DNA from 2 places in the Pseudomonas sp. NY11955 genome. Region 2 is predicted to be linked to the other one. Evidence: predicted binding sites of a transcription regulator. Region 2 holds the regulator's gene; the other holds the start of a gene.
What was found. The regulator FliA, encoded in region 2, starts transcription of late flagellar genes. The targets are predictions, from matches to a motif close to CTAAAGTTTNNNNNNNNNNNGCCGNTAA.

Region 1 (3,408 bases), on a different contig from region 2:
CTGGCAAAGCCGGCTTCGCGGGCCACCAGCCATTGGGTATCGGCAAGCCGGTAGTCCGGGCCGGGCAGGCCAAGCGTGCGCAATTGCTCGCGGGCGTCGTCGGCCTGGTGATCGTTCAGGGCGCTCAGCAGGCGCTTGGCGCGTTTGCGCAAGGCGGGCAGGTCGAGCAGGCCGTGGTGACGGGATGCATTGATGGCGGGCATGCCAACTCCTTTGGGGCTCGGTCCGCCGACAAGCCGGGAGCTGGTATGGGAATGTGATGATGCATGGCTCGGGCAACCCCTTCGCGCGGACCGCAGGCGCAGCCAGCGCCCAGGCCCCGACTTTAACGGTGCGGCGCCCCGGGATGCAAACGATAGTTTTCCCATGGCTGGCCGCGCGCCTTATAGTGGCGGGCTTTTCTCGGTAGAAGTCAAAGGAGTGGCTGACATGCGCGTACGTACCCTGCTGGCGGCAATCGGGGCCAGCTTGTCGCTGTCTTCGGCATTGGCCGCACCCGGCCAGCCAGCGCCTGCGCTAAGCGAACGCATTTCGGTGCAGGTCGAAGGCGCCGGGCCGGACGTTATCCTGATCCCGGGCCTGGCCTCATCGCGTGAGGTATGGGCGGGGCTCGCCAGCACGCTGCGCGAGCAGCACCGCCTGCATCTGGTGCAGCTTTCCGGTTTTGCCGGTTCGCCTGCCGTGCCCGCCGTGGACGGGCGCGTGGCCGCGCCCGTGGCCGAGGCCATTGCAGACTATATCCGCAGCCAGCACCTGAAGGCGCCGGCCATCATCGGCCATTCGCTGGGTGGCGAGGTCGCGCTGATGCTTGGCGCTCGTCATCCCGAACGGGTCGGGCGGCTGATGGTTGTCGATGCGCTGCCGTTCTACACGTTATTGATCGACCCGGCGGCAAACGCCGAAACGGCTGCACCGCAGGCTGCTGCATTTCGCGATGCGCTGCTGGCGGCCCCGGCAGCGCAGGCACAAGCAATGCAGCGCACAGCCATCGACCGGCTGGCCAAGTCTGCCGAGGCCAGGCCGGCGTTGGTCGAGGCGGCGCTGCGTTCGGACCGGCAGACGGTTGCCGATGCCACGTATGAATTGATGACCACCGATCTGCGTTCGGAGCTTGGCGGTATTCGGGCACCGGTAGAAGTCGTTTACGCCTATGACCCCTTGTATGGCATACCCGCAGCCCGCGTCGATGCAACCTTCACCAACGCCTATGCCGGTACGCCGGGTATCCGCTTCAAGCGTATCGATGGCAGCTTCCATTTCATCATGCTGGACCAACCACAAGCATTCGCCGAGGCGGTAGCCGACTTCCTGAACCGCTGAGGTTGGCTGCGCAACATCTGTTCGGTTACCGCCCATAACCGCATCCCGGCGCCTCAAGCCTGCGCCAGCACCTCCGATAGCAGCACACCCACCGTCGAATCATCGACCAGAAGTGGTGCCAACAAGGAGTACTGCCCGCATGCTTGCCAACCTCAAGATCCGCACCGGAATGTTCTGGGTGTTGTCGCTGTTCAGCCTGACCCTGCTGTTTTCCACTGCCAGTGCCTGGTGGGCAGCCGTGGGTAGCGACCAGCAGATCACGGAACTGGACCAGACGGCTCACCAGTCGGACCGGTTGAACAATGCGTTGCTGATGGCGATTCGTGCCAGCGCCAATGTGTCTTCGGGTTTCATCGAGCAGCTGGGTGGCCATGACGAAAGTGCGAGCAAACGCATGGCGCTGTCGGTTGAGCTGAACGACAAGAGCCAGGCGCTGGTCGACGCGTTTGTCGAAAACGCCCGCGAGCCAGCGCTTCGCACCTTGGCGACCGAGCTGCAGGCTACCTTTGCCGACTACGCCAAGGCAGTGGCAGGGCAGCGCGATGCAACCCGCCAGCGCTCGCTGGAGCAGTACTTCAAGGTCAACAGCGACGCCGGCAATGCCATGGGCCGGCTACAAGCGCTGCGTCAGCAGCTGGTTGGCGCATTGAGCGAACGTGGTCAGCAGATCATGCTCGAGTCCGACCGGCGCTTGGCCCGGGCGCAACTGCTGAGCCTGGGGCTGCTGGCGGTGACCTTGGTGCTGGCGGCGCTGTGCTGGGCCTTCATTGCCCAGCGTGTGCTGCACCCGCTGCGTGAGGCTGGCCGGCATTTCCAGCGCATTGCCGGTGGTGACTTGAGCGTGTCGGTGCAAGGGCAGGGCAGCAACGAAATCGGCCAGCTGTTCCACGAGCTGCAGCGCATGCAGCAGAGCCAGCGCGACACCCTTGGGCAGATCAACGGCTGTGCCCGGCAGTTGGACGCAGCCGCCACGGCGTTGAACGCGGTCACCGAGCAAAGCGCCAACAACCTGCGCCAGCAGGGGCAGGAGCTGGAGCAGGCCGCCACCGCCGTGACCGAAATGACCACGGCCGTGGAGGAGGTTGCGCGCAATGCCATCACCACCTCGCAGACCACCAGTGAATCCAACCAGTTGGCCGCGCAAAGCCGCCGGCAAGTCAGCGACAACATCGACGGCACCGAAGCCATGACCCGCGAGATCCAGACCAGCAGCGCGCACCTGCAGCAGTTGGTCGGGCAGGTGCGGGATATCGGCAAGGTACTGGAAGTGATCCGCTCGGTGTCCGAGCAAACCAACCTGCTGGCGCTCAATGCTGCCATCGAGGCCGCCCGCGCCGGTGAGGCTGGACGCGGCTTTGCGGTGGTGGCGGACGAAGTGCGCACGCTGGCCTACCGTACGCAACAATCGACCCAGGAAATCGAGCAGATGATCGGCCGCGTGCAAGCAGGGACCGAAGCGGCGGTGGCTTCGATGCAGGCCAGTACCAGTCGCGCTCAATCGACACTGGATGTGACCCTGGCCTCAGGGCAGGTGCTGGAAGGCATCTACAGTGCGATCGGCGAAATCAACGAGCGCAATCTGGTCATTGCCAGTGCGGCCGAAGAACAGGCCCAGGTGGCGCGAGAAGTGGACCGCAACCTGCTGAACATCCGCGAGCTGTCCAACCATTCGGCGACGGGCGCCCAGCAAACCAGCGAGGCGAGCAAGGCGCTGTCGGGGCTGGTGGGGGAGATGACGGCGTTGGTAGGGCGGTTCAACGTGTGAAATACCACCACATGGCAATGAACATTAAAACAAGGTGAAACTTATTTAAACTTTCCCTGGCGGGTTGACTTCGATACTACCCTTGAATAAAGTTCGATCGCCCGCAGAGAAGGGCCTTTTTTCATTCACTGAAGAATTCAATGGACACAGTATCTAGTCGCTGCCTGACCCCTGCCGCAAGGCCCGGTCAGGCACTTGAACCGGAACACCGGTCCCGACACCCTGGTCGGGCAAGCCGCGCCAGAGCCTGATGCTCCGCCGTGACTTGCCGCCGCCGGTGTTCGCCGGTTGGAGGCAAGCTCATGAACCTCATATCTTTCGCT
Region 2 (3,408 bases):
GAAACCGCGAAAGATCGCATTGAGCAGGTCGGCATCGTCGGGCCGGCTTTCCAGCTCGACCAGTTGCTCGGACAGTTGCTCAAGAATTTCGCCGGCTTCTACCAGGAAATCCTGGAGGATTTCTTCATCGGCGCCGAAGCTCATCAAACGTGCTCCTTAAAAACCCAGGCTGGACAGCAGATCATCGACATCGTCCTGACCGGACACGACGTCTTCACGCTTATCGGCATGAATCTGCGGACCTTCACCCCGAGTCGGATGTTTTTCTCGATCTTTTTCTGCGCGCAATTGATCGTGGTCATGCTGAATGCCCGCAAAACGGTCGACCTGGCTAGCCATCAGCACCAGTTTCAGCAGGTTGCTTTCCACTTCGGTCACCAGGCTGGTAACGCGCTTGATCACCTGGCCGGTCAGGTCCTGATAGTCCTGGGCCAGCAAAATGTCATTGAGGTGGCCGGCGACCTTGCGGTTACCTTCAGCGCTGTGCGTCAGGAAACTGTCGACACGCTTGACCAGATCACGGAATTCCGGCGCAGCCACTTCGCGGCGCATGAAACGCTGCCAATCGGTACTCAAGGCCTTGGCCTCGCTGGCCAGGTCGTTGAGCACCGGGGTGCTTTCCTCGACCAGGTCCATGGTGCGGTTGGCCGCGCCTTCGGTCAGCTTGACCACATACGACAGGCGCTCGGTGGCGTCGGTAATCTGCGACACCTCTTCGGCTTGCGGTATGGTCGGGTCGATCTGGAAGCTGACGATGGCGCTGTGCAGCTCACGGGTCAGCTTGCCGACTTCCTGGTACAGGCCGCGGTCGCGGGTCTGGTTCAGCTCGTGAATCAGCTGCACCGCCTCGCCGAAACGGCCCCGCTCCAGGCTTTCGACCAACTCCTGGGCATGCTTCTTCAGGGTCGATTCGAACTCGCCCAAAGACGTTTGTGATGAATCCATGGCGCGCCCCCTGACGTGACTCAGCCGTTGACGCGTTCGAAGATCTTCTCGATCTTTTCTTTGAGCACCTGAGCGGTGAACGGCTTGACCACGTAACCATTGACGCCGGCCTGGGCCGCTTCGATGATCTGGTCACGCTTGGCTTCAGCGGTCACCATCAGTACCGGCATGCTTTTCAACTTGTCGCTGGCACGCACTTTACGCAGCAGGTCGATGCCGGACATGCCCGGCATGTTCCAGTCGGTCACCAGGAAATCGTAGTGGCCGTTTTCCAGCATCGGCAGCGCCGTGGTGCCGTCATCGGCTTCGTCGGTGTTGGTGAAGCCCAGGTCACGCAACAGGTTCTTGATGATCCGCCGCATCGTCGAAAAGTCGTCAACGATGAGGATTTTCATGTTCTTGTCCAATTAGACCTCCAAGCAGTCTCAAACGCGCTCGGCCTACCGAGCACGCACTCATTCAATTCGGTACAACGTGGAAAACGACTGCAACGACAGCGGGCTCAACGCGCCCGCCATTCCCCCAGGCGGCTGCGCAGACGCGCGGCACACTGGCTGTGCAACTGGCTGACCCGCGACTCGCTGACACCCAGCACCTCACCGATTTCCTTGAGGTTCAGCTCTTCGTCGTAGTACAGCGCCAGCACCAGGCGCTCGCGCTCCGGCAGGTTGGCGATCGCCTCGGTCAAGGCAACCTGGAAGCGCTCGTCTTCCAGGCCACGCGCAGGTTCGACATGGCCACTGGCGCCATCCTCATGCAGCCCTTCGTGCTCGCCGTCCTGCAACAGGTCGTCGAAGCTGAACAGGCGGCTGCCCAGGGTATCGTTCAAGATCCCGTAGTAATCATCGAGACTCAATTGGAGTTCGGCAGCAACTTCATGATCTTTAGCGTCGCGGCCCGTTCTGGCTTCAACCGCACGCATCGCGTCACTGACCATACGGGTGTTGCGGTGGACCGAACGCGGCGCCCAATCGCCTTTGCGCACCTCGTCCAGCATGGCCCCGCGGATACGGATGCCGGCGTAGGTTTCAAAGCTGGCGCCCTTGCTGGCGTCGTACTTGTTGGCCACTTCCAGCAGGCCGATCATGCCGGCCTGGATCAAGTCCTCGACCTGCACGTTGGCCGGCAAGCGCGCCAGCAAGTGGTAAGCAATGCGCTTGACCAGCGGGGCGTAGCGTTCGATCAGCTCATACTGGGCGTCTTTCGCCGCCCGGCTGTACATCTTGAAGCCGCTGGCGTTCATAGCACGGGTCCCGCGCTGGTGGGTTGCACCAAGCGCTCGACGAAGAACTCCAGGTGGCCGCGCGGATTGGCCGGCAGCGGCCAGCTGTCGACCTTCTGCGCAATCGCCTTGAAGGCCAGCGCACACTTGGAGCGAGGGAAGGCTTCGTAGACAGCGCGCTGCTTCTGCACCGCCTTGCGCACGCACTCGTCGTACGGCACGGCGCCCACGTACTGCAGGGCAACGTCAAGGAAGCGGTCGGTGACCTTGGTCAGCTTGGCGAACAGGTTGCGCCCTTCTTGCGGGCTCTGCGCCATGTTGGCCAACACGCGGAAACGATTCATGCCGTAATCGCGGTTGAGCAGCTTGATCAGGGCGTAGGCGTCGGTGATCGAGGTAGGCTCGTCACACACCACCAGCAGCACTTCCTGGGCGGCGCGAACGAAGCTGACCACCGAGTCACCGATACCCGCAGCGGTATCGATCACCAGCACATCGAGGTTGTCGCCGATTTCGCTGAACGCCTGGATCAGCCCGGCATGCTGGGCCGGGGCCAGGTGCACCATGCTCTGGGTGCCCGAGGCCGCCGGCACGATGCGCACACCGCCGGGCCCCTGCAGCATCACGTCACGCAGCTCGCAGCGCCCTTCGATGACATCGGCCAGGGTGCGTTTGGGCGTAAGGCCCAGCAACACGTCGACATTGGCCAGGCCCAGGTCGGCGTCCAGCAGCATGACCCTGCGGCCAAGCTCGGCCAGCGCCAGGGACAAGTTCACTGAAACGTTAGTCTTGCCGACGCCACCTTTGCCACCGGTCACGGCGATCACCTGTACGGGATGCATGCTACCCATGTCTGTTCTTTACCTTGTCTCGCTGGGACTCAGGCCACACGTAGGGCAATTCTGCGTGCCCCTTGGCATAGCTACTTTGCACACGCTTCATGCTCAACCCGCTCGCCGTGGGTTGTGATAGAGATCAGCGAACATGTCGGCCATGGCCTCTTCGCTGGGCTCGTCCTGCTGCTGCACATTCACCGCCCGGGTCACCAACTGGTGGCCCCGTGGCAGGTGCAGGTCGTCAGGAATGCGCGGGCCGTCGGTCAGGTAGGCCACGGGCAGTTCATGACTGATGGCAAGGCTCAGCACATCGCCAAGGCTCGCCGTTTCATCGAGTTTGGTCAGGATGCAGCCGGCCAGGCCACAGCGTTTGTAGCTGTGGTAGGCGGCGGTCAGCACCTGCTT

Region 1: ACNFBR_RS08305 (methyl-accepting chemotaxis protein) is a predicted target of FliA. The motif match lies at 1,373-1,400, and genes of this name have one in related genera.

The regions. Positions count from the first base shown of each region.
Region 1 is NZ_JBLUPS010000003.1:528,342-531,749, forward strand. Features, by position in the region: gene ACNFBR_RS08295 (DUF1835 domain-containing protein) at 1-203, opposite strand, end outside; gene ACNFBR_RS08300 (alpha/beta fold hydrolase) at 430-1,320, shown strand; gene ACNFBR_RS08305 (methyl-accepting chemotaxis protein) at 1,460-3,085, shown strand.
Region 2 is NZ_JBLUPS010000015.1:90,994-94,401, reverse strand. Features, by position in the region: gene ACNFBR_RS23785 (chemotaxis protein CheA) at 1-144, opposite strand, end outside; gene ACNFBR_RS23780 (protein phosphatase CheZ) at 157-945, opposite strand; gene ACNFBR_RS23775 (chemotaxis response regulator CheY) at 966-1,340, opposite strand; gene fliA (RNA polymerase sigma factor FliA) at 1,448-2,188, opposite strand; gene fleN (flagellar synthesis regulator FleN) at 2,185-3,018, opposite strand; gene flhF (flagellar biosynthesis protein FlhF) at 3,112-3,408, opposite strand, start outside.